2 regions of the Paenibacillus sp. EB106-05-06-XG162 genome follow, and region 2 is predicted to be linked to the other one. Evidence: riboswitches for the same ligand, from Rfam matches in the RefSeq annotation. Region 2 holds a riboswitch; the other holds the start of a gene.

Region 1 (16,122 bases), on a different contig from region 2:
ACCATCCGCGAATTCCATGGACGCTACTTGGTGATCCACGACATTATTGTCGCTATGGTATACACATCGACCGTAGCTATTGGTCTGAAGCGCTTCCAAAATGCCTTCGCGGCTGTTGTCTAACGTGAACTTGCGTGCCCATCCTTTGCCTTCACCGAGGTAATAACGTGCAGCATGATAAGGACAAGTAAGTTCCGCAGGACAACCATCAAGACAACGAAGCGGTGCACCCTCTGGTGCATTCTTCTCATTGAAGTGCATCAGTGATCCGTAAGAACTAATTCGCATACACGGCTGATTCATAAGCCATGAGAGCACATCCATGTCATGACAGGATTTCTGGAGAATCATCGGACTCGACACATCCGAATTGTTCCAATTGCCTCGAACGAAGCTATGAGACATATGCATATGCTCGACATTTTCATTCAGTTGAATCGAAGCAATTTGACCGATTCGTCCTTCGTCAAGAAAGCGTTTGATTGTGGACCAATAACTCGTGTAACGAAGCACATGTCCAATGATTAGAAGTCTGTTGTTACGTTTCGCTGCAAGCTCCATCTCGATACATTCACGTGGTTCTGGCGACATTGGCTTTTCCAACAGAACATGATAACCGAGATCGAGTGCCTTTAAAGTAGGTTCATAATGCATGCGGTCCATGGTACAAATGATCATGACATCCGCCATTTTCGGCTTATTCAGGACATCCTTCCAATCAGTAAATGCCATCGATTCTGGGATGCCATGATCTTGCATAAAACTCACTCTACGTTCTTCATTCGGCTCGGCTACAGCGATAATCTGCAGTTCGTGTGGAAAATTGATGGCATATGGACCATAGGCTCTAGCTCCTCGATCTCCTGCACCTAATAGGATTGCTGTAATTTTGTTCATACGTGTACACTACCTTTCGATAAGAATTTGGCTATGAATAGAGGATTCTCTTATCATCAGTTCAAAGGGTAATACCATTCTAAAGGGCATCGGATACGCTCCGTCCATCCAATCTAGAAGCGTCTTCGTTGCGGCCAGCCCCATCTCGTATTTCGGAATATGTACAGATGAGAGTGCTGGAGATGTATATTTAGCAAAATCGATATTATCAAGACCAATAAATGCAATATCTTCAGGGATACTCAAACCTACTTCTGTAACCGCTCTCATCGCTGAAATCGCCATCATGTCGCTCGCACAGAACATAGCAGTAGGCAGATGATCCGGATGCTCGTGAAGCAAATTTTTCATGCATGCATAGCTGAGATCGACATCCCATTCCGAGTTCATGATCCAATCTGGATTTACCGGAAGACCGGCACGCTCTAAAGCTTCGCGATATCCTCGGAATCTTTTCTCCCTCGTCATGTCTCCTGTTAGCCCCACGCCACCGATAAAACCAATCTGCTCGTGACCTTGTTCAATCAGATGTTGGGTCGCAGCCTTCGCCGCGATCACACGATCATATGCAATCACGGGTACCGTCGGATCGGAGATATCAATCCCAACACTGTATGGAACAACTTCTTTTAACCTCTGATAGAGCGATTTCTCGACACCTTCGACGAAAATCAAGCCATCCGGCTTCCCATCACCTTCTAATTGAAGATTCTTCAGATCTTCGCGAATCTCATCTTCCGTTCGAATAAAATGCAGCACACAACCCAGGCTTTTCAATTTATCTTCAATGCCAGCCAGAATGGGCGAGAAATACGGATGGTTATACTTATTGTTCGGAAGTGAAAGAATACATCCAATTCTTCGCGGTTGTGATTCTGGTTCGACTTGATTCATTTTTTTCTGCATCAAGCGTCTTGGTGTTTCATTCGGTTTATAGTTCAAACCTTTCACAGCTTCCCATACTCTGTTCTTCGTATCCGCGCTGATATGCTTACTCGTGTCGTTATTGATGACGCGAGATACCGTGGAAATTGATACCCCAACCATTTGGGCAATATCCTTCAAAGACGGCATGTTCCACCTCCCATACACCTTCTATATCCTCTTAGAGTCTCTACCTTCTCCAAATTTGGGTGATTTACATTAAATATAAGGGGCATTTTGGGAGGTGTCAACGAATATTTTTGGGTATATTTGGGCCCAATTTCTTTATTGTTGGTTTTTATTTGTCAAGATGTTTTCGGATGCGTACCGCTTTCGCAATAGTTAGATATGTGGTATGGATGGTTAGAGAATAACGGAAGTAGATACCGCAAACGTATGGATGATGCGAGGACGCAGGACAATCATGTGCAAACACGTATTTTTATTCCACGCGAAACAGCTATCTCCACTTTTTTCGTTGTTATCTACTTTCACCATTATAACAGAACATAAGTTCGTATTTAAGATCGTTAAAAAAGCCGAGCCCTTGGGCTCGACCTTCTCATCATTATCATATCTCCTACCGCAATATCATCTCGAATTCAATTTCATGCTTCACAGTAATATCATCTCGAATTCAATTTCATGCTTCACAGTAATATCGTCCCCATCTTGTACCGCAATATAGTAAGAGAGCTGACCAAATCGATGGACCTGTTCATGCAAAACTAAGCGTCCGATTTCTCTGGCTTCCAACCAACAGCCATACTCCAGATATGGGCCTCCCTGAGGATCGCCCAGACCACATCTTCCTTCCCGCGAACGTAGGATTCGCGATCATCGCGATATAGCTCCGCGAGGTGATTTTTTACTTGTCCATATGTATGACATGCTTCGGGATGTCTTCTTAAATAATCACGAAATAATAAATTCAATTGCTCAGACCAGCTGCCTGCTTGACGAACATGAATATGGGTTCTTGGCTTTCCCGGCACCTCACGGAAATAACGTTTGCTAAGGTCGTCATTATCTGCACGGTAACGATAACCTACACGTTCCAGAATTGTCTGATATGTTTCCATTTCACTCAAGTTTGGAACAGATATTTGAATATCAATAATCGGTTTCGCTACTAACCCGACCACAGAAGTCGAACCCACGTGATCAATTCGCCATACGTTATCACCTAGTGCACTTCGCAAAGCACTTCCCAGCTCCAGGAATTGAATCTTCCATTCGGGTCGGTATACCACGACTTCAATGGGCTCCATTTTACCCCTCCTTCCTCAGACCGTCGACCGCTCGATTAGCCGATACGTCAACTCTTTTCGCGTTGAAGGCAACGACTTATCATTCATCCGTTCGAATAAAATTTCGAAGGCATTTTTCCCAACGTCATACATCGATAGTTCGATTGTCGTAATGCCAAGCACCTCCGCAATGGGGTGATTATCCGATCCAATCACTGCTAAATCCTCAGGGACACGAATGCCGTGCTTTCTAGCTTCTGCGACGATCGCAGCAGCGGGATGATCTCCACTCCCGAGGATCGCCGTCGGTCGGTTCTTCATGGCTAAGAGCCTGCGAACCACTTCAACCCCGCGTTCAAAATCGAATATGCGCTCGAATTGCCATTCTGCGTAAGGCTCCTCGCCAATCGCTTGAAGCGCATCCATATAAGCCCGCTTTCGGTTCATATTAATGTAGCTATCTCCGCGACCGATGAAATATCCAATTTCCCGATGCCCTTTAGCAATCAAATAATCCATCCCCAGCTTGAAGCTGCCGTAATGATCGATATAGACGGATGAAACCGCACGATCCCCTGCATTTTCACAGGCAATAATCGGGCCATAGACCGTATAAGGTTCAATTTCATCCCATGTCATCGTTTTCGAACAGAAAACAATGCCGTCAACTTGCTTCATACGAAGCATATCAAGCACCTTCTGTTCTTCTTCTGCACGATAATCCGTCTGACATAGGATTAGCTTGTAATTACACGCTAAGGAAGCATTGGCGATCCCATCAGTAATCCCCCCAAAATAGGGGTGATTCACATACGGCAAGACGACGGCGATCATCGATGTCTTCCCTTACACGAGATGGACCGCATTCATATTCTGCGAATAATTGAGCTTCTCCACCGCTTCAAGGACAGCGGCGCGTTTGTCTTCTCGCACATAAGGATGCTGATTCAGTACACGTGATACCGTTGCAATCGATACACCCGCTAATTTTGCGATTTCCTTAATATTGGCCATGAAACACGTTCACCACCTTTTCTGAAAAAAGACTCTTGACCTGAAAAGCTTTTCATATTTTATCATGAAGTTGTAACATCAAGTACAGTCATCAAATGCGGTCAGCGTTACCTTCATTGGGCGTCATGGCCGCACCCTTTCTTTTATCATCATAGAGGAGGAATGTTACCATGGGAAGACCTATCGTATTCTTCGATATTGACGGTACATTACTGAATGAAAATAAAGAAATTCTAGCATCAACTCGAATTGCCATTCATGAGCTTCAGCAACAAGGCGTATATACAGCCATTGCAACCGGAAGAACTCCAATCTTGTTCGAAGAAATTCGGCAGTCGCTGGGAATCGATTCTTATGTTGCAATGAACGGGCAGTATGTCGTCTTCGAAGGACAAGTTATTTACGACAATCCCATTCCGCAAGAAGAGCTTGTCAAGCTTCAGATCGAAATGCAGCGCAATAATCACCCGTATGCCCATGTGAGTCATGACGATTTCAAATCGAGTGTTGCGAACCATCCTTACCTTCGCGATTCTTTTGGTGACACAAAAATCGTCTATCCGGAGGTTGATCCGACCTTCCATCTGCGTGCTCCGATCTACCAAGCGATTGTATTCTGTGAAGAAGATGAGCGCAGCCATTACATCGACCGTTTCCCCCATTTCACATTTTTGCCTTGGCATACGTATGCGTTAGATATTCTTCCCAAAGGCTGCTCCAAAGCCATTGGTATTACCAAAATGTTAGAACACGGCAACTTTGAACTTGAAGACAGCTATGCATTCGGTGACAATAACAACGATCTTGAGATGCTCTCACTTGTTGGAACGGGGGTCGCCATGGGCAATGCACTCCCGGAGACCAAGGCAGCGGCAGACATGATCACAACATCATGCGATGAAGACGGCATCTATTATGGGCTGGTGAAGCTCGGTCTAATCGCACCTGTCCTACAAAAACAAGAAGAAACGTCTTTGTCGCCCCAATAGGTCGATAAAGCGTTTCTCCTGAAATCTAGAACCATATTCGATTCAATCATCGCAGATGCATTATAGGATTGGGGAAATGAGTCGCGTCACCGATTCTCCAATCTTATGCCTGCGTGGCCGCCCTTCGTACATTTCGCGAGTCAAACGGATGGAATCCTCCATATCCTCTTCGAAAATAGCATGCAGCTTGGAAGGCGCCTCTCCCCCATATAGAAACGCGTTCACCTCAAAGTTCAGCTTAAAGCTGCGGATATCCATGTTCGCTGTACCCACGGTAGCAACTTTGCCATCAGCGACCATCGTCTTGGCATGTAAGAACCCTTTCTGATACAGGTAACACTTTGCCCCGATTTTAAGCAGTTCTCCTAAGTAAGAGTACGTTGCCAGATGGACGATTTTATGATCCGGTACAGCCGGTATCATAATCCGAACATCCACCCCAGACAAAATGGCCATCCGAAGTGCATTCTGCATCGTCTCATCCGGCACAAAATACGGTGATTGCAGATACAACGTTTCTTTCGCGGAATTAATGAGTTTGATACATGCATTCTTGATCTGTTCTTGGGTACTATTTGGCCCGCTGGATACAATCTGCATCGCATTAAGACCCGAACGCTCCACAGGGACGAAATACTGCTCCATCTCTGTTAGACGCTGTGTCGAGGCCAGATCCCAGTCCATAATAAATTGTGCTTGCATCTGAAACACACTGCTTCCATTCACCTTCAAATGGGTATCTCGCCAGTAGCCGTAACGGGAATCTAGACCGAGATATTCATCCCCCACGTTAAATCCGCCAATAAATCCGATCGTCCCATCGATAATGGCCAGCTTCCTATGATTCCGATAGTTCAATCGAAAATTCACGTAAGGTATCCGAGACGGGAAAAAGGCAGCGACTTGTCCGCCCGCTTCAATAAGCGGTTTGAAGAAATCCTTCGACAAGCCTGCACTCCCAATATCATCATACAAAAATCGAACATGAACATGCTCGCGTGCTTTCAGCGTTAGTGCGTCCAACAGTCGGCGCCCGAGATGATCGTCCCGAACGATATAATACATCACATGCACATGATGCTCCGCCTGCAGAATCGATTCGATAAGCGCATCAAACTTCTCATGACCATCCGTATAAATCGTGATATCGTTATCTTGCGTAAGGATCGATTTGGCCGCCGACAAATTCATGTAGATCATATCCTGGTATTCCGTGATGGATGTATCGTGGAACTTAACCTGACCCTCTCTGAAAAGCTGTTGTTGTGCTCGAACCATATGATTCATATTTTCATGCTGTTCTTTGGGAATCTTATAGATTTTACGTTTGCTAATGTTCTGACCGAACATGAGATATAGTATAAATCCAATCCCTGGGAGAAATAACAGGACCATTAGCCACGCCCATGTATTTCCGACATTACGTCTCTCAATGAAGATGACCGCGATCGCCAGGACCATGTTCAATATTGAGAGTATTGAAAAACTCGAGCTCCATATATTCAAACTGTCTGGCCCGCCCTTCTAATCCATTTGATTTTCATGATACAAGTTCTATTCTTTATCCTGATTCGTGAACTTCGAGGTGATCTTCTCAAATGTCTCGACGAGCGTGACCAATTCAGCTTTCGTGAGGTCTTGCACTAAAGGTTCAAGCGCTTGATCACGTAGCTTTCCTGTTGATTTCAGAATTTCACGTCCTTTGTCCGTGAGCTGCACGAGTACAATACGACGGTCATTCGGATCGGATTGGCGTGCGACATAGCCGCTTTTCTCCAGTCGATCGATCATGACTGTAATCGAGCTTGGCTTCACTTCCAGACATTCAGCGAGCTGTGATAGTTTGCACAATCCTAGTTTGTACAAACGAAATAGCATCATGATTTGAGGCGGCGTAATCCCAGCGGGAAGCTTCTCCATCACTTCACTATTCAATTTCTTGTGTACGAGATCCATTGCTTTCTGAAATCTTTCTAGATATGACTCCATAGTTCCTCCCCAAAAACCCTTATCAAAATTATTTTTGATCTTCAACAATTAGATAATCTAAAATTATCATGTTCATGATGAAGTGTCAATGAAGATAAGCACCATCGCAAATTATCGGATACATCACTCAGTGTCGTCTTATTCCATACACGGTATACTCAGGAGTCGGTTGAATCCCCCGTTATATTTCAATATACGAGAGACATGGCAAAAAAGAGCTGTCCGCCGCATACTCACCGCGAATCAACTCTTTTTACTTAGAAATATTCAATATTCACTATACCATTAGTCCTTAGTCAGCTCTGTATAAGCATCTGCCGTTAACAAATGTTGAACCGCATCTTCCGCCGTACCGTCAACCTCCACCTCAACAAGCCATCCACCTGCATAAGGCTCATTGTTCACGAGTTCTGGCTCTGTCTCCAATTGCGAGTTGACGCGAGTTACTTTTCCTGTAACAGGGCAGTACAATTCCGAGACCGTCTTTACCGATTCGATCGATCCCATGCTGTCTCCTGCTGTCACTTCATAGCCGACTTCAGGAAATTCAATGAATACAATATCCCCCAGCTGATGCTGCGCATGATCGGAAATGCCAATTCGGATCGTATTCTCCGAGATCACTTCAGCCCATTCATGCTCTTCACTGTACCGCAAGTTTGGTTTTACTTCACTCATCTGAACGCCTCTTTTCTCGAAATGTCACTGTATCGGATTGCATATTGTTTGCTTGTCTTAGCTCCGGAGGTCTAATTCCCTATTAGCGTAGAACAACGAGAACAAGACTGTCAATATCCGGCATTAAATTATTTTCATTACCAAAAAATTGATTGACAAGGTAGTGAACGGTCGAGTATTAATGGAGTAATGGAATAATAATAGCGGATGATGGTAACGGGAGAGATTACCGAACCTAGGTAACGCCGAAGGAGTAAGCCTGCATAGGTGAATCTCTCAGGCAAAAGGACCTTTACCGGACGCACCTCTGGAGAGTATTCGAGACTTCTAGCCGATCGAATCACCCAAGGGGAAACTTATGGGAGAACCAGCCCATAAGGTAACTCTCAGGTACAAAGGACAGAGCGAAGGAAATGGGATGCGTAGCGGCATCTATCGTTTCTTTTGCCTGTCTTTTTTTGTTGTTATCGCGTGCGATCTACACAATCCAATCAGATGAGGTGAATGCATGACTCAGCTTCGCAGAACGCCACTCTACCCGCTCTACGCTAACCATTCCGGTGTAAGATGTATTGACTTTGGCGGATGGGAATTGCCTGTTCAATTTCTTGGCATCCAGAAAGAACACGAAGCCGTACGACAACAAGCCGGTTTGTTCGATGTCTCCCACATGGGCGAATTTATCGTCACTGGCGAAGATGCCGAAGCCTTTCTCCAGCATATGACGACGAACGACGTCACCAAGCTGCAAGATGGTCAAGCACAGTATACTTGCATGTGTTACCCAACAGGTGGTGTCGTCGATGATTTATTGGTGTATCGACTATCGATGTCGAATTATATGCTTGTCGTCAACGCCTCCAATATCGATAAAGACTGGGATTGGCTCAAAATTCATCAGCCTAGCAACGTGAAGATAGAGAATGTATCCGATCAGACCGCGCTCCTCGCCATCCAAGGCCCTCTGGCGGAAGCGATCTTACAGGAAGCAACGGAGACACCAATCGCGGGGCTCGCTGGATTTGAGTTCATGAAAGAAGCGTCTGTCTGCGGGGTAAGAACACTCATCTCGCGTACAGGATATACCGGGGAAGACGGATTCGAATTGTATGTTCGTGATTCAGACGCCCCTGCTGTGTGGAATGGACTGTTAGAACTAGGTCAAGGGATGGGACTCGTGCCAGCTGGACTCGGCGCTCGCGATACGTTGCGCTTTGAAGCCAAGCTGCCGCTCTACGGTCAAGAATTATCGGCCCAAATCACACCACTCGAAGCTGGTCTAGGAATGTTCGTTAAACTTGATAAAGGGGATTTTATTGGACAGGAAGCACTCGCTTACCAGAAGCAATCAGGATTGTCTCGTAAATTAGTGGGGCTTGAACTGGTCGATCGCGGCATCCCAAGATCCCACTATCCCGTCTTTGCGAACGGAAACCGGATTGGCGAAGTGACGACGGGGACACAATCTCCTACACTCAAACGAAATCTGGGTCTTGCATTGATCGATACGAAATATACGGCCATAGATACCGAAGTCGAAGTAGAAATTCGCGGCAAACTGCTCCGCGCCAAAATTGTACCCGCTCCATTCTATCGAAACAAGACACGTTCGACAGGAGGCACGAAAACAATATGAAACATCGCTATCTGCCTATGACACCACAAGACCAAGCCGACATGTTACAAGTCATCGGAATGGATTCCATGGAACAATTATTCCAAGACATCCCGACAGAAATACGCTATCAAGGCACTCTTCCCATCTCTGAAGCACTGGATGAAATATCTTTACTCCGCCATATGAAGCAATTGTCCGATCAGAATGCTGATTTTGACCGGTATACAAGCTTCCTCGGGGCAGGCATCTATGATCATCATGTCCCTGTCGTCATCAATCATGTCATTTCCCGCTCTGAATTCTATACCGCCTACACACCTTATCAGCCCGAGATCAGTCAGGGCGAACTGCAAGCGATTTTCGAATTTCAATCTTATATTTGTGAGTTAACAGGCATGGCCGTCGCGAATGCAAGTATGTATGACGGAGCAACGGCCCTCGCAGAAGCTGGCTCTCTTGCAGCTAGCGCGACGAGAAGAAAACAACTCATCGTATCCCGGGCCGTTCATCCCGAAGCACGTCAAATTCTACAGACTTCCGCTCGCGGGTTGAATCTGGACATCATAGAAATCGATGTTCAGAACGGCGTAACGGATCTTTCGCACCTGGAATCGATGATCTCAACTAACACTGCGGCAGTTCTAATCCAGTCCCCTAACTTCTTCGGTTGTATTGAAGATATTCGCACGATTGGCGATATGATTCATGCACACAAAGGACTACTCGTCGTTAGTAGCAACCCGCTATCGCTCGGGGTGCTTGAAAGTCCTGGCAAGTTGGGTGCTGACGTCGTCATCGGGGATGCGCAGCCATTCGGAATTGCAGCATCGCTTGGCGGTCCTACTTGCGGGTATTTCGCAGTAACAGAAGCCTTGATGCGTAAAATGCCGGGTCGTATCGTTGGACAGACCCTTGACCGCGATGGGAAGCGTGGCTTTGTCTTGACCTTACAAGCCAGAGAACAACATATCCGCAGGGAAAAAGCGACCTCCAATATTTGCTCGAACCAAGCTCTGTTAGCTTTATGCGCATCCGTCTATCTGTCCACCATGGGCAAGCAAGGAATTCAAGATGTAGCGCGATTGAATATCCAGAAAGCGCACTATGCGGCAAATGCAATCCGCCATTCAGAACGGCTTGCTATCGCCAACACATCTCCGTTCTTCAATGAATTCGTCATCAAGCTGCCAGAAGAAGCGAACGTCACTCAAATCAATGAACAATTACTTGCTGCTGGTTACCTCGGCGGGTATGATCTTGGTCTTGCCTATCCAGAATTGCAAGGACATCTGTTAGTTGCTGTAACCGAACGGAGAACCAAAGATGAGATCGATCAATTCGTAGCGCGTTTGGAGGCATGTCTATGAGCCAGAACCAAGCTTTAATCTTCGAGTTAAGTCAACCAGGACGCGTTGCTTACGCACTGCCTGAATGCGATGTCCCTGAAGTTAACCTATCAGAAATGATTCCGTCATCCTTCTTACGCACAGAACCTGCGGCGCTGCCAGAGGTCTATGAAGTCGATGTCATCCGGCATTATACCGCCCTTTCGCGTCGGAACTTCGGGATCGATAATGGCTTCTATCCATTAGGATCCTGTACGATGAAATATAATCCGAAGATCAATGAAGATGTTGCAAGGTTTGCAGGCTTCGCTAAGATCCATCCTTACCAGCCGGAAGCGAGCATCCAAGGCGCACTAGGCCTCATGTACACCCTTCAGCAAGATATCGCGGCGTTAACGGGGATGGATCAAGTCACGCTTCAGCCTGCTGCGGGAGCGCATGGGGAATGGACGGGACTCATGATGATTCGAGCCTACCATGAGAGCCGAGGCGAAGTACGTACCAAGGTGATCGTGCCGGACACGTCTCATGGTACGAATCCAGCTAGCGCAACCGTCGCCGGCTTCGAGACCATCACGATTCCTTCGAATGCTCGTGGACATGTTGACCTTGAAGCCCTCCGTTCTGTTGTAGGTCAAGATACGGCAGCCTTGATGCTCACCAATCCGAACACACTTGGGCTCTTCGAGGAGCAGATCGTAGAGATTGCTCGTATCGTGCATGAAGCAGGCGGTCTTCTCTATTATGACGGTGCCAACTCGAATGCGATCATGGGCATTACGCGACCTGGAGATATGGGCTTCGACGTCGTCCATTTGAATCTCCACAAGACAATGAGTACGCCGCATGGCGGCGGCGGACCGGGTGCGGGACCTGTTGGGGTCAAAGCAATCCTCACCCCATTCCTCCCCAAACCGATCGTCGCAAAACGAGAGGATGGCAGCTATTACTTGGATGACAACATCCCGCAGTCTATCGGTCGAGTCAAAGCTTACTATGGTAACTTCGGCATCCTTGTTCGCGCCTACACGTATATCCGTACCTATGGCCCAGAAGGATTACGCCAAGTCTCGGAATATGCCGTATTGAATGCGAACTATATGATGCACCGGCTTGCACCATACTACGAGATTTCATATCCAGGGGTGTGCAAACATGAATTTGTCATGTCCGGTAAGAGCTTCAAACAATATGGCATCCGAACACTAGATATTGCCAAGCGACTACTCGATTTCGGCTATCATCCACCTACGATTTATTTCCCATTGAATGTTGAGGAATGCATCATGATTGAGCCTACAGAGACGGAGAGCAAGGAGACACTGGATGCCTTCATTAATACGATGATTCTAATTGCGGAAGAGGCAGCCACGAATCCAGAATTGTTGCTGAATGCGCCATACGATACTGTCGTTCGGCGTCTTGATGAGACGCAGGCCGCTCGGAAACCTGTACTCAATTGCAGCTGCGGCTAATCCTGGCATGACAATATAAAACGAGGCACAATTCGTCTGATGTCCGACGGAACGCGCCTCGTTTTATCATTTATGCGGTACCCTACCTATTCCTGAATCCGACCATAAGCGCGTAGAATCCGTAAATGATTCAACGTAATGATCCCCTTCCATTCTTCTCGAGCAGCAGGCCATTCGTCTTCAAAGCGACCCCACGCCCAGTTCGGTCCCCAGGATCCATCGGATAATTGCGATTCAATGAGTCGATCAAGCTCCCCGGCAATGACTTCAGCATAACGCTCAAAGTATCTCGCATCAGGTGACTCAGCGACTTGCAAAGGATAAGCGCCATACCCTTGCCCTTCCTCTGGTTGATGGATCACACAGTTCTCGATGAATTGGTCGATTCGGTGAGTCATTCGCTGAACCTGATCTTCCGGCAGCTGCTCCGCTAGGCGAAGGTAGCAGAACATTTCATGCATCTCATTACATGCAGAATGATGCAATAGGTAGTCCATTGCTTCATCCACCACTTCCTGAACGAAGTCGCTGGGCACTAGATGTCGGTATTTGTACAGATAACCGGCTAACTCCGCATTTGGGTTCCCCCATGTTTCATCAAAGGCGCCGTAGTTCCACCATATCGCACGAGGAGATTCATCCGCATCTCGTGGGGTAATATCCCATCCCTTCCGATCTTGCCGATAGGTATGGATTAAATATTGTATTGCATTTCGAGCGATTTCCTCATATTCCCCTTCTCCGTTCAGCTTGTCCAAGATTTGAAAAGCAATCGATGTACTAATCGCCGATGACACAGGGGTACGAATATCCGGTTCAAGACTATGGAATCCACCGTCTTGATTCTGATAACGGGATAACTGTTCCAAGACAGAAGCTGCGCTTCCACCCTCAAACTCATATTCGAACAGCGCTTTCTCCAGTGCGCGTGCCCCTTTTTTCATGAATGATTGTGCATGAGCAAAGCGAGATTGTGTTAACATTTCCACCCTAGCCCCTCCTCTTCACGAGAACTTTTGTTCTCGTGAAGACTATACCATATTTTGTATCAACTTTTCATGCGATTTAAGTCATTTTAATGATGATATTCATTAAATTAGCTGCGCTGAATGTTCTAGAATGACATCCAGCACATCTATCGAGTTTATCTATCTACTTCATCTTGCTCACGAGATAATTATACTTAAAACGCAATAACTCAATCGCGTCCGCGATATCCTCTTCCGATTGGATGTACACGGATATCCAACTGGATTCTGGATAGATATGATGAGGCTTTGCGCGCCCTTCTGCAATGAACTGATCTCGCGATGGTCTGGATATCAGGATATCCACTAAGAAATCACCGTGCAAATGTCCAATTTCCTTCCCTTGATACAGAAATTCGATTCCACCGAAACGGTGGGGCTGCTGCGTCACGTCTGACCATGTCAGTAATTGTTCGCTAATGATTTGTTTCACGGATAAAGTCATATCTCATCTCTCCCCTGAACATCGAATTAGGATTGTTTGACGGTACGCTCCAGAGCGGTCATTGGTTGCTTCACCCGGAATCGGATCCGGAAGAACAATAAGATTCCTACGTGAAGTGAAGCAAGAACAAGATACACATTACTATACAACTGACTATTCAGATCTAGATGAAGCGGATTCCAATTCAACGTATAACCCGTTGCCAACACCATACTGTAGAGACTGGCCGCGACGCCTTGGGCAATGAAACCGATCATCGAGAATAAGCCCATCCCTACGCCAACTTGGTCTTTGGGCAAGGTCGTAGAAATGAAATTAGACATAGCCACCTGCATGAAGGATTGACCAACATTGCCGAAAACGAGGAATAGCGATATCCATAACGGCGAAATGCCTACGAAGATAGACATGAAGATGAAGCACAAGATTAAACTGCTGGAAGCAATCGAGAACAGATGCGTATTTCCCTTCTTATCCGCGAGCTTGCCCCCCTGTCTTCCCAGAATGGAGGAGGCGATCGCAGCAGGAACCATCGCGAATCCGATCCAAGCGGAATCCAAGTGGTAGACGTCCGCGAACAAAATCGGAGTTAAGAAGTATAACGATATCCCGATACAATGGATAAGAAATACTAACACAAGAGCGGTCGTATATTTCGTGTTGCGGAACAATTGGGGTTGAATGAACGCTTCATGAGCCGTACGGATGCGTAAGACGAAGAGGATCAATGCCACTGCGCCTATCATCAACAACCAGAACGTCTTGTTCGTGATGCCGAGCAGCAGAGTTGAGACGGATACCGCGAGCAGCACGCCGCCAGGCCAATCAAATGTAGTCGATTTACTTTTCGGCTCGAATTCCAAATGTTTGCGATAGATCGGAAGCAATACTAAGATGAGCAGTGAGGGGAGGAACAACCATCTCCAGTTCGCAACACTGACGAGAACTGCTGCAATCACAGGGGCGAGAGCACCACCCAGCGCGATCCCAACGGCTGTCATAGCTATGGCAGAACCCCGCTTCTCCGGCGCAAAATATCGAATCGGTATCATCAAAGCCATCGCAGGAATAGCCGCAGCGCCTGCAGATTGCAAGCAACGTCCTAGAAGTGCGACCCAGAAGACTTGAGAGACAAGACCAATCAGCGACCCAATCGCAAATAAAGTTAATCCAAACGTCATGAGCGTCTTCAGTTGAAACCGATCAGACAGTTTACCATACGTTACCGTGCCAAAAGCATAGATGAGCGTATAGGCGGTTGTGAGCCAGCTTACTTCTGCGATTGATAATTGGAACTCCTGACTGATCTGCGGAAGAACGACATTGAACATGATGGCACTCATGGAGGAAATCATAACGGTGAACATTAACAAACGCATTAAGATGGAACCTTTCTTCTGATGCGAATCGAATGTCATAAGAATCACTCCTTGGATAATATAGAATGCATGTAAGTACACACTTGCATATTACTCGGAAAAAAACTAGGGCGTTAAAGCCCTAGCGAATAGCCGCGTACTCTCCTCGATAAACTCTTCCAGCACATGAGAACTAAGCCAGCTGTTAAATGCACCATAATGCATCCACATGAATGATAATGCCTGTAATTCCGGATTCGTGGTCATTACCTTCCCTTCATTAGACATCTCCATCAGATAGTCCGTCAGAAGTTTCTTGAGCTGCTGCGGATGTCGGTCCGCCTCTTCACTAACCCCCTCTGGAAGGCTGCTGCCGCCCTTCTGTGCAATTAAGATGAGTTTACGATTCTGGTTCATGATCTGATGATATGTTCTACCAATCAAGAGCAGATCTGCATGCAAATCACCGACCAGACGATCGTGGAACAGCTTCGTCATTTCCTCCGCGTAATGATTGCGCTTCAGCGCAGCTTCCAGCAACTTCCCTTTCGTGCCGAAGTGGCGAAATACGGTCACTTCATTCACGCCTGCAACCTGGGCTATTTCCTTGGTTGATGTCCCGTCATACCCTTTCTCAGCCATTAGATCAATCACTGCCTGGAGTATTTTATCGCTTGTGCTACGATTATTAGTCATTTGATCTACCCACCTTGAATGCAAGTACTTACTTACATTTCTATCTTATTCCATTCTTTCTTGATTGTCAATAACAGGAAGAGCCCCTCTTATCATCCTAGAAGTTTTTATCGAAACGTTTGCTTTTTACCATTCCTTATGATATATTACTTACTCCTTTCATACGGAACCAATAAATCTTAGGAGGTAACTGAAAATGGAAGACACTTTTCAAAGTGCCTATCAAGACGAACTCCGTCAGCTCGAAATTGCCCAAGCGCAAATCGATCAACAGCTGGCCAAACTACGCAATACACCGGTCTATACCGGAAGTGATTTTACGGAACAAGTGTTAGAGGACACGAGAGAGCAAAGACGTCAGCGGCTAAGTCGCGCAGAGAATGAACCGTATTTCGGACGACTGGATTTCCAGACA
Region 2 (16,122 bases):
TCCTTCGCGATCTCCACCGCCTTATCATGAAGCGGCAGATAGGATACGCCCACAGTGTACATGAAATTATTCATCGCGTATTTCGTGCGTTCAGGAGCATCATGAATCGTATTTTTTACAAGTTCCAACATATCAGCAATTTTCTCTTCGGAAAATTCACTGTCTGGACGATTCCCGAGCAGCCAGCAGTAGCAGCTCCAGCCCGCCGACATTTTCAGCTCTATATCGCTTGCAATCCATTTATCGGCAACTTCTTGTGCAATATCCGTTTCTGCCAAAGTTACTGCTACCACATAATCCGACAGCATATAAAAATAAGCTCTATCAATCCACCGTTCAAAGTCCGCCTCAGACATGGCTTTGGGATCCGCGATCACCCCGGCAAAGTACATAGCATCGTAATTCCCTGTGGCATAGAGCTGCTCGGCCAAAGGTTGATTGCGTTTTATTTTCCTAAAGATGGGCTTCATCGCGCCCGTAGCCACGCCAAAAAGCGGTTCGTGCGCGCCATTGGATTGATATATTTTCTTGGTGCGTTCCTTGCCGAGAGCTTCAAGCTCTTGCATGACCATTTCTAGATTCATTGTTCGCACTTCCTTTTTAATGAAATACTATCACGATGCAAAGAAATAAATGGCACATAAAAGCCCCTTCCGCCATAATGGTGGAGGGAGCTTTGCTTACTTTAATATTGTCCTTTAATCACAAAAAACGAGCCCCGAATGGTTCCGGCTAGTTTAGACTTCTGCCTAGCAAACTTAAACTTCTCTTCTAACTCCTTTGGCACTTCCATTCCCTCAGACAGCTTAAAACCAACAGCCCGCTTCTTAGGGTCATCCACCGTATACATGACATTGATCGCAAGACCATCCTCGTAGAAAACGTAGGCAAATTGGATATTTTCCACTTGAAAACGTGATGTTTCTAAAGGTTTGGCCGCAAACTCAATATTACGTTCTTCTTTCAAAATGCGGTTCGCATAATCGAGGGTCTCCTGACTTTCGCTAGCGGGTACAACCGTAAATTCATGCTTGTATTTGTTCATAAAGTAACGGGCTTCATTCGCACGTAAACCAGCAAGCGCTTCTGCTACTGGGGAAGACTCTAAACCAACCGTAGACACATTCTTAAAATCAACGATATACGACATTTCCATCTCTCCTTCTCAAATTTCAAATTAGTCCTCTTATCTACCAAATAGTATACCAAAAATGATATAAGAGAAAATTGCTTACATAGACTGGTATTAACAAAAACCTCTTTAAATATTCGACGTTGTTGCGTCTTCATGATTTCCCGCCAATAAAATTGCGTCAAAGCCAAATGAAAGGCGCCCATTTGGGCGCCTTGTCAAAAATCATCTAATAATCCGAAGACTCTCATCGCCAACCAACCTGATCATGCCGAGCGAGATCATGTTACCGAGGCTCCCGAGAGGCGGGAGTAGTATGAGCGTCCGAGGAGAAGGCCTCCAATGGCAAAAACAATTGACACCCAGATTCCATTCTCACTCGTAGCTAAATACGAAGGAATCGAAATATTTATTGTGACTTTCAGAGCAGCAAGCAAGATGATTGCTCCAACTATTCCGAATATCTTCATGCCCGATCCGATTTTCCCTCGTTTATTGAGATTTAGTACCCATCCTTGAACCATCCCGGCTACGATGCCCAACACAGTTCCAGACAATAACAAAATCCACTCTTTTGTTCCAATGCCATTCATCGTAAACGCCCACAAAACTCCGGCAACAAGCAGCAACATTCCGATCAGAAAAATTCTATCTAACCCTTTCATGACGATTCAACTCCATTGTGTAATTTTTGAATAAGTACACTTGCCACCGACCGGACAGTATAGAGAGGCTGTTAATAAATCTTTTTCAGCAGCTCAATTACTTCATCTAGGGTGAGGCCAAAGGATTTGTAGTATGCCGTGTCGCTTTCCATTTGCTTCAGGATCATTTCGTTGCGTATTCGCAGCTTCTCATCTGACGAGAATTCGGCTACAAAACACCCTTTACCTGTTACGGTATTGATCAAACCGCTTCGTTCAAGTTCTTCCCAAGCCTTCTTTACAGTGATGACACTAACACGAAGCTCCAGGGCAGCTTGTCGAATGGGTGGCAGACAATAACCGCTCTCTAACTCACCTTTCAGAATTTGAGCGCTGATCTGTTCGAAAAGCTGCTGATAAATCGGTTTTTCAGATGTATTCGAGATCGATACGTTCATAAGATTTCAACTTTTAGGAACCGTTTGACCGCAATGCGATAAGCAATCATAGTGAATGCAATAAATATCACGATTCCTGCGATCAAAATCGATATTTGAAGCGCCGTATTGTCAACTCCGCTACCATTGAACGTGTCAGAGATAAAAGAATTCTGGATTCCGAGCCATTGTGCAACTCCGGCAAACAGCATAGCGGCCGTAATGGATGCCGCCGCCGCCCCGCCATACTTATACGCGGTCTTGTAATACATGGATATAAAGATCACGTTGAAGATCGCGAGCATGACAAAACATAGTCCCCAAAAACCCATATGCGGTGCGAAGAAATAGTAGGTCAGATTCGGGTATAGGCGGATCGTGATCATGCCATAGATCATCGCAAGAACAAGATGTAATAATTCCAGGATGACAATAACGGTTACCCTGGCTTTCACGATGTCTTTTTTGGTTACGGGCATCATCGTGGTAAACATCAAATCGTTCTGCGTTCTAAACCCGGCAAACATATTCGGTATCGTTATCCAACAAAAATACAGAGGGACGAGAAAATAGAGCCAACCAGGAACAAGCATTAAGGCGCCCATGAGTAAAGGAAGTGCAAAGAACCAAGGATTTACTCCTAATTTCAAATCCTTCATCACCAAGTTATACATACATATCCTCCTTTTTCGCGAAATAAATCATAATCTCCTCAAGACTCGGCGTCGTTGCTCTAATATCGGAAGAAGGGTCGAAGTCTCTGGAATGGATCAATCCCGTAAAGCCGAAAGAATTGATTTTGTAGGAAATCAACTGGTCCTTCACTTGTTGCAACTGACTCTCGCTACCACTAAGTAAACGATACGACTCCATAAATTCGTTTTTCTCAGAACTGGCGATAATTTGCCCGTTTTCGATGAACGTAATATAATCAGCGCATTTCTCCAAGTCGGATGTAATGTGAGTAGAGAAAAGAATGCTGATTTCGCCATCAACGATGAGTTCTTGAAAAATATCTAACAGATCGTCTCTAGCGACCGGATCGAGTCCGCTTGTCGGTTCATCAAGGACGAGAAGCTTCGCGCCATGGGATAGAGCAAGGGCTAAGCTGTACTTTACTTTCATCCCCGTCGACAATTCGGCTATTTTTTTATTTTCATCTAATTTGAATCTTCTCAGATAGTTGTAATAGGCTCCATCATCCCAATTCTTGTAGAACTTCTTAATGACATTGGTCAACGTTTTCACCTTGCTGCGCGTATAGAAATCGATGTCGCCGAATGCGTATCCGATTTCTTGCTTCAATTCGATTTCGTGTTCGGCGATGTTCTTACCCAAAATGCACACCTCACCGCTATCGATATGAATCATTTTCAAAATCGATTTTATCGTGGTTGTTTTCCCTGCGCCATTGGCTCCGATAAAACCCATAATATAGCCCTTTTCCAGTTGAAACGATACGTCTTTTAACTGAAAATTGGGGTATTTCTTATTTAAATTTCGGATGTCTAATGCCAGCATACCGTACCTCCTCATCAAATTGTGTATGTTGTGCATGCACAATGTACCATGAGGGGAATTATGAAGTCAACTGTTTTTTAACCTAATTTTGGATATTTTTATTCAGCTTAGAATTGATGATCCCGATCGTGCAGGGAAATGACGAAGATGCATCATGTGATTGGGAAATAAAAACACTCCCCCAAAAGTTTGTTGCTACGACCTTGCATATCGGAAGCTATGACTATATTGGGTACGCGCATATGGCGCTTGAAGAATGGATAGAAAACAATGGCTACGATTTGAATGGGCCGCCTTATGAAACTTACTTGAAAGGTTCAGAATGTGACTGCCCTGTGGAGGAGTATGTGACACAAGTCTGTTTTCCCATCATCAACGAAGCAAGACAATAATGGCTTGACCTTGACACAATGTCAAAGCTTATTCTACTACAAGAGAAAGCAACTAGAACTTAAGGAGATTTGAACATGAATAAGATGATTGTATTGTGCACTGGGGCTTTATTAATGGCTGGGATCTTATTAGGGTGTACGCAAAGTAAAGCGGATGAGGGTCAAAACATGAAAAAACAAAATGTAGGTTACTACACCATGCCTGATGAGAGCAGCAAGCATGAAGGCACTTGGTTGCAATGGCCTCATGACTTTACCTATGGTAATGGTCATAAAGAAAAGCTTGAATCCATTTGGATCGAGATGGCAAGCGCTCTAAGCGAAGGGGAAAATGTTCATATTATCGCCTACGATAAATACGAAAAAGAATATATTTATGATCTTCTATATGATGAGGGTATAGATATGGACAAAATTGACTTCTATATTATTCCTACGGACGATGTATGGGCAAGAGATACGGCTCCGATTTTTGTATATGACAAAGATAAAAATCTTAAACTTATGGACTGGGGCTTTAATGGATGGGGCAAGAAAACCCCGTATAAAAAAGATGCCTCCATTGGGAACAAACTAAGCAAACAGTTGGGTATGGAACGCATCGATCTCAATGAAGTCGTACTTGAAGGTGGCGCATTTGAGTTAGATGGTCATGGTACATTTTTATCGACACGTAGTGCGGTTACGAACAAAAATAGAAATCCTAAATTATCAGAAGCAGAAATTGAAGAAGTGATAGAAGAAAATCTTGGTGTTACGAATTTTATTTGGTTAGATGGTGTACCAGATCTGGATATTACAGATTTCCATATTGATGGTTTTGCTAAGTTTTATAATAAATCTACACTGATTACAATGAAAGAAGAGGATTTAGAAGAATGGGGCGTCTCCAATAAGGATATTAATACATTAATGAACGCTAAGAATGCCTTTGACAAGCCTTATCAATATGCGTATTTACCAATTACCAAAAACAATGTCGTGCTAGATAACGGAAAAAATTTGGGGTACAGAGGTTCATATATCAATTATTACATTGGAAATACCGTTGTATTAGTGCCAAATTATCATGATCCTAATGACAAAATAGCTAACGATACCATCCAGAAACTATACCCTGACCGTAAGGTTATTGGCATTGACGTGAGAGAACTTTATAAAGATGGTGGTATGATTCATTGTGTTACACAACAGCAACCCGTTAATTTAAAATGATCGCGTTTCTTTCATTTGTGAGGAAGATGACTCATGTATGTTAGTCATACATGCAGAAACAGGCCTTGCCTGCGGCAAGGCCAAGTTACTCCGAGAAATCAAAAGGCACGTTAATACAACACTAGCATCGCATAGGTCAGGCATCTGTTGATTGTTGATTCTTTCCTGATAGCTTGTTACGCTGTTCCTTCCTTCTTCTGCTCGCATACAAAGTAAATAATAGAACAAACCATATTGGTGTCAACAATAAGGCCGGACGCGTCTCTTCAGCATACAGCATAATCATGAGAATGATGGCAAACAACGTTAGGACAACATAATTAATAAATGGCGTAAACGGTGCCTTAAATTTCGATTTTGCCTGTAATTCCGGCTGTGTTTTTTTATACCGCAAATGACAAATTAGAATGACACCCCATACCCAGATAAAACAAATGGCACTAGTGGTTGTCACGATTCCAAAAGCTTGCTCCGGAATAAGCTTACTCAGAAGAGCTCCGACAGATAGGACAAGCGTAGATATGAATAACGCGTTACTGGGTACATGATTTTTATTTAGTTTGGCAAAACCGGTTTGAGCTTGGCCTTTCTTGCTCAAATTATATAAGATCCGACTTGTTGAGAACATCCCGCTGTTGCAAGCTGAAGCGGCTGACGTTAGTACGACAAAGTTAATAATTCCTGCGGCAATAGGAATCCCGACCAAAGCAAACGTTTTAACAAAAGGACTTTCGGATGGATTGAGTTCCGTCCATGGGTTAATGCATAATAGGACGATCAATGCACCGACGTAGAAGAATAGAATTCTTAACGGAATTTTATTAATCGCCGACGGGATATTTTTTTCCGGATTGGTTGTCTCCGCTGCAGATACACCCACTAGCTCCACACCGACATAGGCAAAAACAACCATTTGGAATGAAAGTAAGAATCCCGAAACTCCGTTTGGAAACCATCCCCCGTTCCCCCAAATATTTGTGACACTCACCGTTCCTGCATCTGTTTTGAATCCGATGACCAGCAACACAACACCAATAGCAATCAGCGCCAGAATTGTCACGACCTTGATTAGAGCAAACCAAAATTCCAATTCCCCGAAACTTTTAACCGTTAATAGATTGAGTGATAATAATATGATTAAACAGATGACTGCAGGGATCCACTGCGGGATATCAAACCAATATTTCACGTATACCCCGACAGCAATCACATCGGCCATGGCCGTCATGATCCAACAGAACCAATAGGTCCATCCGGTTACGAACGCGGCCCGTGGTCCAAGATAGTCCTCAGCAATGTCTGTAAAAGATTGATACCCGACTTTCGACAACAAGAGCTCCCCTAGTGCCCTCATCACGAAAAAAATGGCAATACCCACGATAAGATAAGCAAAGATAATGGATGGCCCTGCCAGTTGAATCGCTTTGCCTGATCCTAAAAATAACCCGGTACCAATGGTTCCGCCAATAGCAATAAGTTGAACATGCCGATTCTCTAAACCTCTCTTCAATTCCTGTTGTGCCATAGCATATTCCCCCTTATTCAAGTAAAAAACCATTCATGTGAAGTAATTAACAATTATTCACGCATAAAAAAAGAGATTGGATGCGCTCCAATCTCTTGATCAAAAGAATAATAAATAAGACTTGTTATACCTATTCAAATATAACAAAGTAGATATTTAATACTCTTCTGTCCTTTTGCCTGAGATTGTGAACCCTTCGGCGCCGTGGAATTCCACGGTCTCTCCAGAAGCTGCTCCTGCTATAGTACGATCCATAGCAATCATAGCTTGTTTACTATTTTGTTTTTTACCACAATAGAATTTATAAAAGTTTCGACATATCGAAACTAAAAAATTCTATTTGGCGATAAAACCTACCTCTAAACGCGGTCGCTCATCTTTGAATAACCTCGATAGTGGTTTTCTCACAACTAATTTAAATATTTTCTAATACTAATCACGTTCAAATGTTTTGTCAACGTGCCTATTTGTGGTACGGTTCTCCGCGCTGTCTATAACGGCAAGTTTACAAGTAAGGAAAACTGCTTATTCTCTCAAAAAATAAAAGCTTAGTAAGCTATAAAACAACTAATGTAACGGATAAGCTCATTCGTTTAACCAAGCGGTCATTGAGGGTATTTTATACAAAAAGTTATAATGCAATTGACTAGTCGACAAGATAGAAACGGGAGGTTAAATCCATTGAATGTTGAGATCGGCAAAAAAATCAAGGCACTTCGTTTACAAAAAGGAATGACCCAAGAAGAACTTGCGACACAACTGAATATATCTTCCCAAGCCATATCCAAGTGGGAAAACAATGTAACCATGCCTGACATACAATTGCTTCCAAGGCTATCTGTGATTTTAGGTGTTACCATTGACGAGCTGTTTGCATTAACCGATGATACCCATTTAGAACGAATAGAAAATATGATTAGTAATGAACATTTTATATCAAAAGAGGATTTTACCTATGCTGAACAATTCCTTAAGGAAAAACTTAATGATGACGAAAAGCAAGCCCAATGTCTCACATTGCTGGCTGAGTTGCACATTCATCGTTCAGGGGAGCACCGTGAATTGGCTTCCCATTTCGCCAAGGATGCACTGATACTATCTCCAACTCATAAAAGGAATCATAACGCTTTACGAGATGCCGAGAATGGAGTCATATTGGACTGGAACTTCTCCAACCGCCATAAACTCATCGCGTACTATACAAATTTTGTGACAAATCATCCAGATTACTGGCGTGGTTATGTGTGGCTGATGAACTACTTGCTTGCAGATGGCAGATGTGCAGAGGCTAAAGAAGCGTTAGAAAGATTGAATGAATTCCATCCAAGTTACTTGTATCAACTCTACGGAGGTCTGATATGCAAGGAAGAATGTAACCTGCCTCAGGCACTTATTCTCTGGGAGCAGATGACCGAACTGTATCCGCAGGATTGGCGGGCGTGGTCCTCTAGAGCAGACTGTATGGCGAAACTATGCAGATATGACGAAGCCATTGAATGCTATTCCAAAGGTCACGAGCTACAACCAAATCCTAAATATACGGATGCATTGATCGCCATTTCGCACATCTATGAAATTCAAGGAAAATACGATAAATCGATTGATAAGCTTGAAGAAATCATTGCGCTATTGGAAAGTGACTGGAACGTTACAGAGGGTAAGACAGTTGATTCTCATAAAGGTGAAATAGAACATTTTAAGACCTTGTTGAAAAAATGAACGACTAGCCCCTTTCGCTAATACGGAAGGGGCTGCACTCATCGAGCAAGTTAAGGCACCCTAGCAGGGTGCCTTAAAAGATTTTATATCGATGCTACATTTATATCGCGGAAACTTGGCGGCTCAGAAATTGTCGTACAGAACCGTCTATGCTTAGTCCAATAGCACGGCTATAAGCAGAACGGGCATCTTCTATTCGATGCATCCGCTTGTACAAATGCCCCGCAAGCACCCAATAGGGCTGATAATTCACCACTTCTTCAGATGGAATAGCTTCCAGCAAGGTCACACCGCGTTCCGATCCATATGCCTCCGCGACCGCGGCGGCACGTCCGACTAATGCGCCCAGTGTTGGATGCATACGAATGAGGCCCTCGTATAACTGAGCAATCGCCTCCCACTCGATACGTCCAGTCCATAATCGCTGCGCATGCACCGATTGAATCGCGGCCATGAGTTGAAAGCGGCCGATTCCACCAGCTTGCGATGCGGTATGCAGATAACGCTCCGCCTCCATGACCAAGCCTTGTTCCCATCGCGTACATTTTTGCTCAGAGAGGGGAACATAGTTCCCCTCGTCATCATATCGTGCCTCACGGCGCGCCTCGCAGTGCAGCATGAGCGCCAACAGACCTTGAACTTCCGGTTCACGGGGAACGAATTGGAGAAGCAGCCTTCCCAGGTAGATCGCTTCCTCCGCCAATCTCCTGCGAGGCGAACCGGCAATGGCTGCTTCATCCCACCCGCTCCCGTAGGCAGCATAAATGGCCTCCAGAACGGATTCGAGACGATCCGGGATCTCTTCTGCATCAGGCATTTCAAAAGTGATCCGCTCAGCACGAATTTTTGCTTTGGTCCGAGTAAGACGCTGGCTCATGGTGGAGGGCTTGATAATGAATGCAGTCGCAATTCGAGCTGCATCGATGCCAAGCACCGTCTGCAGCATAAGCGGTGTACGCATCACTGGATCAATTGCCGGATGCGTACATAGAAACATCATCCTCAATCGTTCGTCCGGAAAGTCAGCGCTTGAAGAAGCAAGACGTTGCGCATCCTCGGACATGGCAAGGAGTGTCGGCAGCGAATTTTCGGAAATACGGGTGCGGCGGGCACGGTCGATCAGCCGCCTACGGGCGGCAGTAATCAGCCATGCTTCAGGCTTATCCGGAACGCCAACCTTGGGCCAGGTTTCTAGCGCAGCGAGAAAAGCGTCTCCAATGGCATCCTCGACAGCGTGCAGGTCCCGCCAATTTACAGCCATATAGGAGAGCAATCGCCCATAAGCATCACGTGCCGTTTCTTCAATGACCTGATTCGTGTCCATAGAATGATTACTTCAACGCGGGAAGATTCTGTCTGACCTCAACCGTATCGACCGGCCCTCGCGCAGCCCACTCTAGCGCAGTATCAAAGTCCGGAACATCAATCACGAATATCCCACCAAGCTGTTCTTTCGTCTCGGGAAATGGTCCGTCCTGAACCACCATCTCACCGCCGCGCCGTTTCATCGTCCCAGCTGTCTCAGGAGCACATAGACCCGAACCGAATACCACGATTCCTGCCTGTCGCAAAGCATGCACGTAGTGCGTCCAGCCTGCCAAGTATTCTTGTTGCTTGGCTAGATCCGTCCTTGCCGCAAAATCCTCTTGACTCTCGTAAAACATCAAAGTGTAATTCATGCGAAAGCTCCTCCCTTTAAAACCGTATTAGAATTCGACTTCACTACAATGTCGTTTCGGTTAATCCGATTTCTACATTTCAAGAAAAAAATTTTAAAAGCAAACCGGCAAAGCCGCCAGATCAACTCCCTGGCGGCCACTGCACTCACGTCTATTATTTGAGCATCTGATACACTTGTTCAACATCCTTGTCCCCACGGCCAGACAGATTCACGATGAGAATCTGATCCCGACTCATCGTCGGTGCCAGCTTCTTGGCGTATGCAACCGCGTGCGCGCTCTCTAGAGCAGGAATGATGCCCTCCGTGCGGGACAGCTCCTGGAAGGCTTCCAGTACTTCCTCATTCGTGACGGTCGCATATTCGGCCCGTCCTGTCACTTTCAAGTGGCTATGTTCCGGCCCGATACCCGGATAATCGAGCCCCGCAGCGATCGAATAGGTCTTCTGCGGCTGACCTTCTTCGTCCAGCAGAACTAAGCATTTGAAGCCATGAATGATGCTAGGCACACCTTGGGTTAAGGATGGCGCTTTATCCGGTTCAACACCAATCAAGCGAACGCTCGGCTCGTCGATGTAGTGTGCGAATGCGCCAATCGCATTGCTGCCGCCGCCTGCGCAGGCCACCACCGCATCCGGCAGACGGCCTTCCTTCTCGATAATCTGCTGCTTAGACTCTTCGCTGATGACGGCTTGGAAGTGCTTGACCATTGTCGGGAATGGATGCGGGCCAACTGCAGATCCGAGCAGATAAAATGTATTTTGGTAGTTGCGAACCAGATCGTCTAACGCTTCATCCACCGCGTCCTTCAATCGTCCCTGGCCTTTATGAACCGGAATAACAGTTGCGCCGAGCAGTTCCATCCGGAACACATTGAGCGCTTGGCGACGCGTATCTTCAGCTCCCATGTAAATGACGCATTCCATGTTAAACATGGCGCAGGCCGTTGCGGTAGCGACACCGTGCTGTCCGGCACCGGTCTCGGCGATAATCCGCTTCGCCCCCATCCGCTTCGCGAGCAGAATCTGGCCAATCGCGTTGTTAATCTTATGCGCGCCGGTATGATTCAAATCCTCACGCTTTAAGTAAATCTTGGGTCCGCCCCAAGCTTCGGACAGCCGCTCTGCATACGTTAGCGGGCTCTTGCGACCAACATATTCACGCAGGTAATAGCTAAGCTCTTCTTTGAATTCCGGGTCCTCTCGAAACTTGTAAAATTGCTCACTCAAATAATCTAGCACTTCCTGCAATTCCGGCGGAACAAAGCTGCCCCCGAACTCCCCGAAATACCCCTCTTGCTGCAATTGTTGGTCCATACGTATGCGCCTCCATCACTATGAATTGGTAATGTTTGCATACTATATTACCATGAAATCCAGCTTCTGATGAGTATAAACCATTCAAAATGCAAGAAAACTGCAATGACCTCCTCGCCGATATCCAAGATGGAGCTCACGAACATGATGAGGAAAATCAGCTTGAATTTAATGGATTCGCTACATGAATACTCAAGTAAAAATAATGATACTGTTCCATTTACAATAGTGTGTGGTACACAGTATAATATTTTCCAGGAGCTGATCATATGGCGGATGTAAATGAAACGATAATGGGTTTATTAAGCGAGCTGCGGCGAGGCACGATTGTCATTGGTGTTCTCAGTCAATTGTCCGAACCGCGGTATGGCTATTCTCTCGTACCCTTATTGGAGGAAAAAGGAATCGCCGTTGATCCCGGCACCTTGTACCCCTTGCTTCGTAGACTGGAGAAGCAAGGGCTGCTCGAGAGCAGATGGGATACGAATGATTCGCGTCCTCGTAAATACTATTTGCTCAGCCCGTTCGGGAAGGAAGTATATACGGGACTGTACCAGGAGTGGCGGAAGCTCGTCGCCAGCATGGATGTCATTTTGACTGATCTTGGAGGAGGAGAGTAGCATGGAAGTCATTGACCGTTATATTTATGCGGTGACACAGCGTTTGCCCGAGCAACAAAGAGAGGATATTAAACAGGAGTTGCAAAGTCTGATTGAAGATATGCTGGAGGAGCGTATACCGACTGGCCAAGTATCTAAAGATGATGTCGAAAGCGTGCTGCTTGAGCTAGGCCCTCCGAATGAGCTGGCCGCGAAGTATCGTGGGTATGAGCGTTACTTGATCGGCCCGATGTTGATCGACACTTACTTGACTACGCTCAAGATTGTGTTGGCCTCGATTGTCATAGGAATTACCGCTGTTTTCACCATCGAGACATTCCTTTCACATTCGGGGATGCTAGACCCGGTGACAAGCTACCTGACCTCTCTAGTTACGGGTGTTGCACAAGGATTCGCTTGGGTCACCGTTGTATTCGCTTGGATGGAGTATAGGCAGCGGAGAAATACCTCCAGTAACAGCAGCAGGAATAAAGCGTGGAAGCCCTCCGATTTGCCGCAGATTCCGGACGCAGAGCTGAAAATCAAAAGGAGAAGGCCAATCTTAGGCATCTTTTTTACCATTGTGGTCATGGTGGTTTGTCTCTATTTGACCGATCTGCTCGGGATTTGGAGGAACCACGATGGCGTGCTCACGACCGTTCCGTTCCTGAACATCGATGTATTCCGACACTACTCACCGCTTCTGTGGATCGTGGCTGCATTTATCATTATGAAGCAAATCGTCCGAATTATTGTGCGTTATAGATCGAGCAAGTTGCTGGTTTTCCATATCGTGATGACGATTATTCCAACGATACTTGTGTGCATCATGCTTGCGGATAAAGCGCTATGGAATCCTCATTTCATCCAAGATTTGACCGCCTCGAACCTTCTACCCACCGATGGAAATGACTTCAAAACCCTAGTGTCGAACTGGCCCAGGGTGAAAGAATGGCTCGTAAACGCCATCGTCGTGCTTGCATTGCTCGATATCATAACCGAGTCCTTTGCCTGGTACCGAGCAAAATCATCGCCCTCTACAATCACAAAACAAAATCCGCGTGCGTAGCGGCGTTGAGACTCACCAGAACGAAACAAGCCCTGACTTCAATCAAGTCAGGGCCTATTGCTATCATATATTCTCTTGCTGTAACGCATCAATAATGTTTTCCTTTTTCACTTTCGCGCCGGAATATAACATGGCGGAACCGACTATGACAAATACGGCGACAATGACAGACAGAATGCTCATCCATGGAAGGGTGAACCCGTAGCTGAATTTGTTAGAAAATGCTCTATAGATCAGATACATCACGACGAAACTGGCGGGAAGCCCGAACAGCAGCGACTTAACCCCGTAAAAAACACTTTCATAATTCATCATTTTCGCAAAGCCCTTTGGCGTCATGCCGACGGATTTCAGCATCGCAAATTCTCGTTTGCGAAGGGACACGCCCGTCGAGATCGTATTAAAAATGTTCGCAATGGAAATCGCAGAGATTAATACGATAAAACCATAAGAAAAGACGGACATCAATAGAATCTGCTGTTCTTCGCTTTTTCTGGATTGATATACATTGTAGACATTCAGATTGGTCTCCTGCATCTCTTCGATTTCCTGCTGCGTTCGCAGCGGATCCGTACTTTTCAAATGGAGGTACATCTGAACGTTACCAAGATCGCCGTCTGCCAATCGATTCATGACGCGTTCCGACACGATCATATTTAACCCGCCTACTTCTATCGGGCTCATCCCCATCGGAGCTTGATCCGTCAACGCGGCAACGGTCACTTCGTTTGCCTTCGCTTCTTTCCCATTTTCTTTATAGAAGTTCGTTAACGCGATATGCTCTCCGACATTCGTATAGATGGCCTTCGTCTGGACGTATTTTCCCGTGTCCATATCTTTGTAGTGAATCCTATCCACCACGATCGCGGCAGGATGATTCGGATCCATCAGCTGTTCGTAATCTGCGCCGACCGCTCTGGCATAGGCTTTCAGGCTCGAATCGTCCAATGCATGAATCTTAATATCGTAAGGGTATTTGCCGTCTTGCAGTAAGCTCTTGTCCTTCTTTACCTTCTCTTTCAATTCATCGGCGATGAACGCTTCATCGACCCAAGCATTCTTATACGCCTCACGAATCACGTTATATTCCGTGACGCCATCTAGGGATACAATCGATTGTATCAACCGGTCGTCTATTATTTTTCCGTTGCTGTGCAACACTTCAATATCATAATTGATGCCTTCCCGCGACAGTTCCAGGGATTGTGTCAGGCCGGCCGTAAAAAACGATACCGTCAGAAACAAAAAGATGCTGATGACGAGCGAAAATACGATGGCATGATATCTCCGTTTGTTCCGTTTTAAGTTTTTCAATCCGATTTCCGCTTCGATCCCGAAGAGCTTGCGAATGAACTTCGACGTTCTCACGGCTTTGGCCGTAAGCTTAACGTCGGTGGTTTGGCGAATCGCGTCCATCGCGGATACCTTGGATGCCTTGATCGCCGGAAGGTACGTCGAAATGAAAATCGTCAGCATCGACACAACACAAGTAATCAAGAGCGATAACGGCGTGACGATAAGCGTCAGCTTTTCATTGGTCCATAATGCCCCTCGAATCATGGAATTCATGAACCAAAAAGTGATCCCCATCCCGGCAAGACCGCATAGGATGCCCATGGGAATGCTGATCAATCCAATGACGACACCTTCAAAAAGCACCGAATTACGCTTCTGCCTTTTCGTTGCCCCCACGCTCGCCAGCATCCCTAAATGGCGGGAACGTTCCGAGACGGATATGGCAAAAGCATTATAGATCAGCGACACCGAGCCGATCATAATGATCGCCATAATGATCGCCAATAAGAAGAACATCATGCTGGACGAGCTACTACTTTTGGACAAGCCGTAATAACTAAGCAAACTGTTATTATATTGGACGGACTCCATATGGTTTTTCTCAGCCAAATCCTCCGCATGAGCGAACAAGAACGGATTGACACGCTGTAACACCACCGACGCATCGACTCGATCATTTGCCCCGATGCTATTTTCATCGACATAGCTAAGGATCGTATACCCTGGGGACCAGGCTGGTTCCCATACGGGACGCTTAATGAAGCCTACCACCGTATACTCCTTTGTCTTGATATGCTGCAACGTTTCCGTCAGTGTGCCGTCTTCCCTACGCAGCGGTTCGGTCTGATCGAGAGGACGATCGCCCCCTTGTTCGAATCGTTCGCCGACACGAAGGGTTAGACGATCGCCGATTTCGTACTTCACTTTGCCGTTCATTGCAACGGGTTCGGAGATAACAACTTCCTTGTCCGTAAGCGGAAGACGCCCCTTGCTTAGTTCAACCTGAAATTGCGCGAAACCTTGCGCGTCATATGCCTTGATGAACAAGTACGGCTTATTGGGATTTTGCCCCCCTTCTAGTAGGGCAAATCCAAGATCTCTTGTGATCGCTACGGCTTTGGTTGCATCATCGCCCTGTATCGCCGCAAACTGTTCTTTGGTGACATCTTGATATTGGACATGCCACTCTCCTGTATCCGCAATGGCTTGTCTGATCATTAAATCCGAAAAGGAAAACACAAGCGTAGCGACAGCCGTCACCATGGCAACCGAAATGATAACGCCGATGATGGTTACGAGTGTTCGTCTCTTGTTCTGCTTCAGATGCCGGATCGTTAGCGTATTAACAATATTCATCGCCGTATCACCTCGTCTTTGGCAATCCTCCCGTCTTCAATCGAAATGATCCTGTCGGCTTGCAAGGCGATTCGTTCGTCGTGCGTAATAACGATCAGCGTCTGCTGATAGGTTTTATTCAACATTTTCAATAAGTCGACGATCTCGCTGCTATTCTTGCTGTCCAGATTCCCGGTTGGTTCGTCGGCCAGCATGATCGCAGGATTGCCGATGAGTGCTCTGC

What was found. A riboswitch is a leader RNA that binds a small molecule or an ion and turns the genes downstream of it on or off. The one in region 2 is predicted to bind glycine.
Region 1: another riboswitch for glycine. It lies ahead of gcvT (glycine cleavage system aminomethyltransferase GcvT); the one in region 2 lies ahead of AC3WU2_RS16665 (amino acid permease).

What each region holds. Positions count from the first base shown of each region.
Region 1 is NZ_JBYTDT010000001.1:931,062-947,183, reverse strand. Features, by position in the region: gene AC3WU2_RS04080 (Gfo/Idh/MocA family protein) at 1-897, opposite strand, end outside; gene AC3WU2_RS04075 (LacI family DNA-binding transcriptional regulator) at 907-1,971, opposite strand; gene AC3WU2_RS04070 (GrpB family protein) at 2,550-3,092, opposite strand; partial or broken gene AC3WU2_RS04065 (LacI family DNA-binding transcriptional regulator) at 3,108-4,085, opposite strand; gene AC3WU2_RS04060 (Cof-type HAD-IIB family hydrolase) at 4,256-5,074, shown strand; gene cls (cardiolipin synthase) at 5,135-6,580, opposite strand; gene AC3WU2_RS04050 (MarR family winged helix-turn-helix transcriptional regulator) at 6,629-7,063, opposite strand; gene gcvH (glycine cleavage system protein GcvH) at 7,349-7,741, opposite strand; glycine riboswitch at 7,949-8,043, shown strand; glycine riboswitch at 8,047-8,146, shown strand; gene gcvT (glycine cleavage system aminomethyltransferase GcvT) at 8,250-9,377, shown strand; gene gcvPA (aminomethyl-transferring glycine dehydrogenase subunit GcvPA) at 9,374-10,726, shown strand; gene gcvPB (aminomethyl-transferring glycine dehydrogenase subunit GcvPB) at 10,723-12,180, shown strand; gene AC3WU2_RS04025 (hypothetical protein) at 12,267-13,169, opposite strand; gene AC3WU2_RS04020 (luciferase domain-containing protein) at 13,333-13,653, opposite strand; gene AC3WU2_RS04015 (MFS transporter) at 13,680-15,071, opposite strand; gene AC3WU2_RS04010 (TetR/AcrR family transcriptional regulator) at 15,138-15,707, opposite strand; gene AC3WU2_RS04005 (HelD family protein) at 15,904-16,122, shown strand, end outside.
Region 2 is NZ_JBYTDT010000007.1:101,499-117,620, reverse strand. Features, by position in the region: gene AC3WU2_RS16705 (DNA alkylation repair protein) at 1-584, opposite strand, end outside; gene AC3WU2_RS16700 (DUF8821 family protein) at 686-1,150, opposite strand; gene AC3WU2_RS16695 (hypothetical protein) at 1,414-1,797, opposite strand; gene AC3WU2_RS16690 (GntR family transcriptional regulator) at 1,869-2,234, opposite strand; gene AC3WU2_RS16685 (ABC-2 transporter permease) at 2,231-2,887, opposite strand; gene AC3WU2_RS16680 (ABC transporter ATP-binding protein) at 2,880-3,734, opposite strand; partial or broken gene AC3WU2_RS16675 (GyrI-like domain-containing protein) at 3,842-4,126, shown strand; gene AC3WU2_RS16670 (agmatine deiminase family protein) at 4,202-5,341, shown strand; gene AC3WU2_RS16665 (amino acid permease) at 5,478-6,866, opposite strand; glycine riboswitch at 7,024-7,103, opposite strand; gene AC3WU2_RS16660 (helix-turn-helix domain-containing protein) at 7,548-8,585, shown strand; gene AC3WU2_RS16655 (RNA polymerase sigma factor) at 8,686-9,909, opposite strand; gene AC3WU2_RS16650 (YciI family protein) at 9,917-10,264, opposite strand; gene trpB (tryptophan synthase subunit beta) at 10,419-11,579, opposite strand; gene AC3WU2_RS16640 (PadR family transcriptional regulator) at 11,849-12,199, shown strand; gene AC3WU2_RS16635 (HAAS signaling domain-containing protein) at 12,201-13,247, shown strand; gene AC3WU2_RS16630 (ABC transporter permease) at 13,311-15,899, opposite strand; gene AC3WU2_RS16625 (ABC transporter ATP-binding protein) at 15,896-16,122, opposite strand, start outside.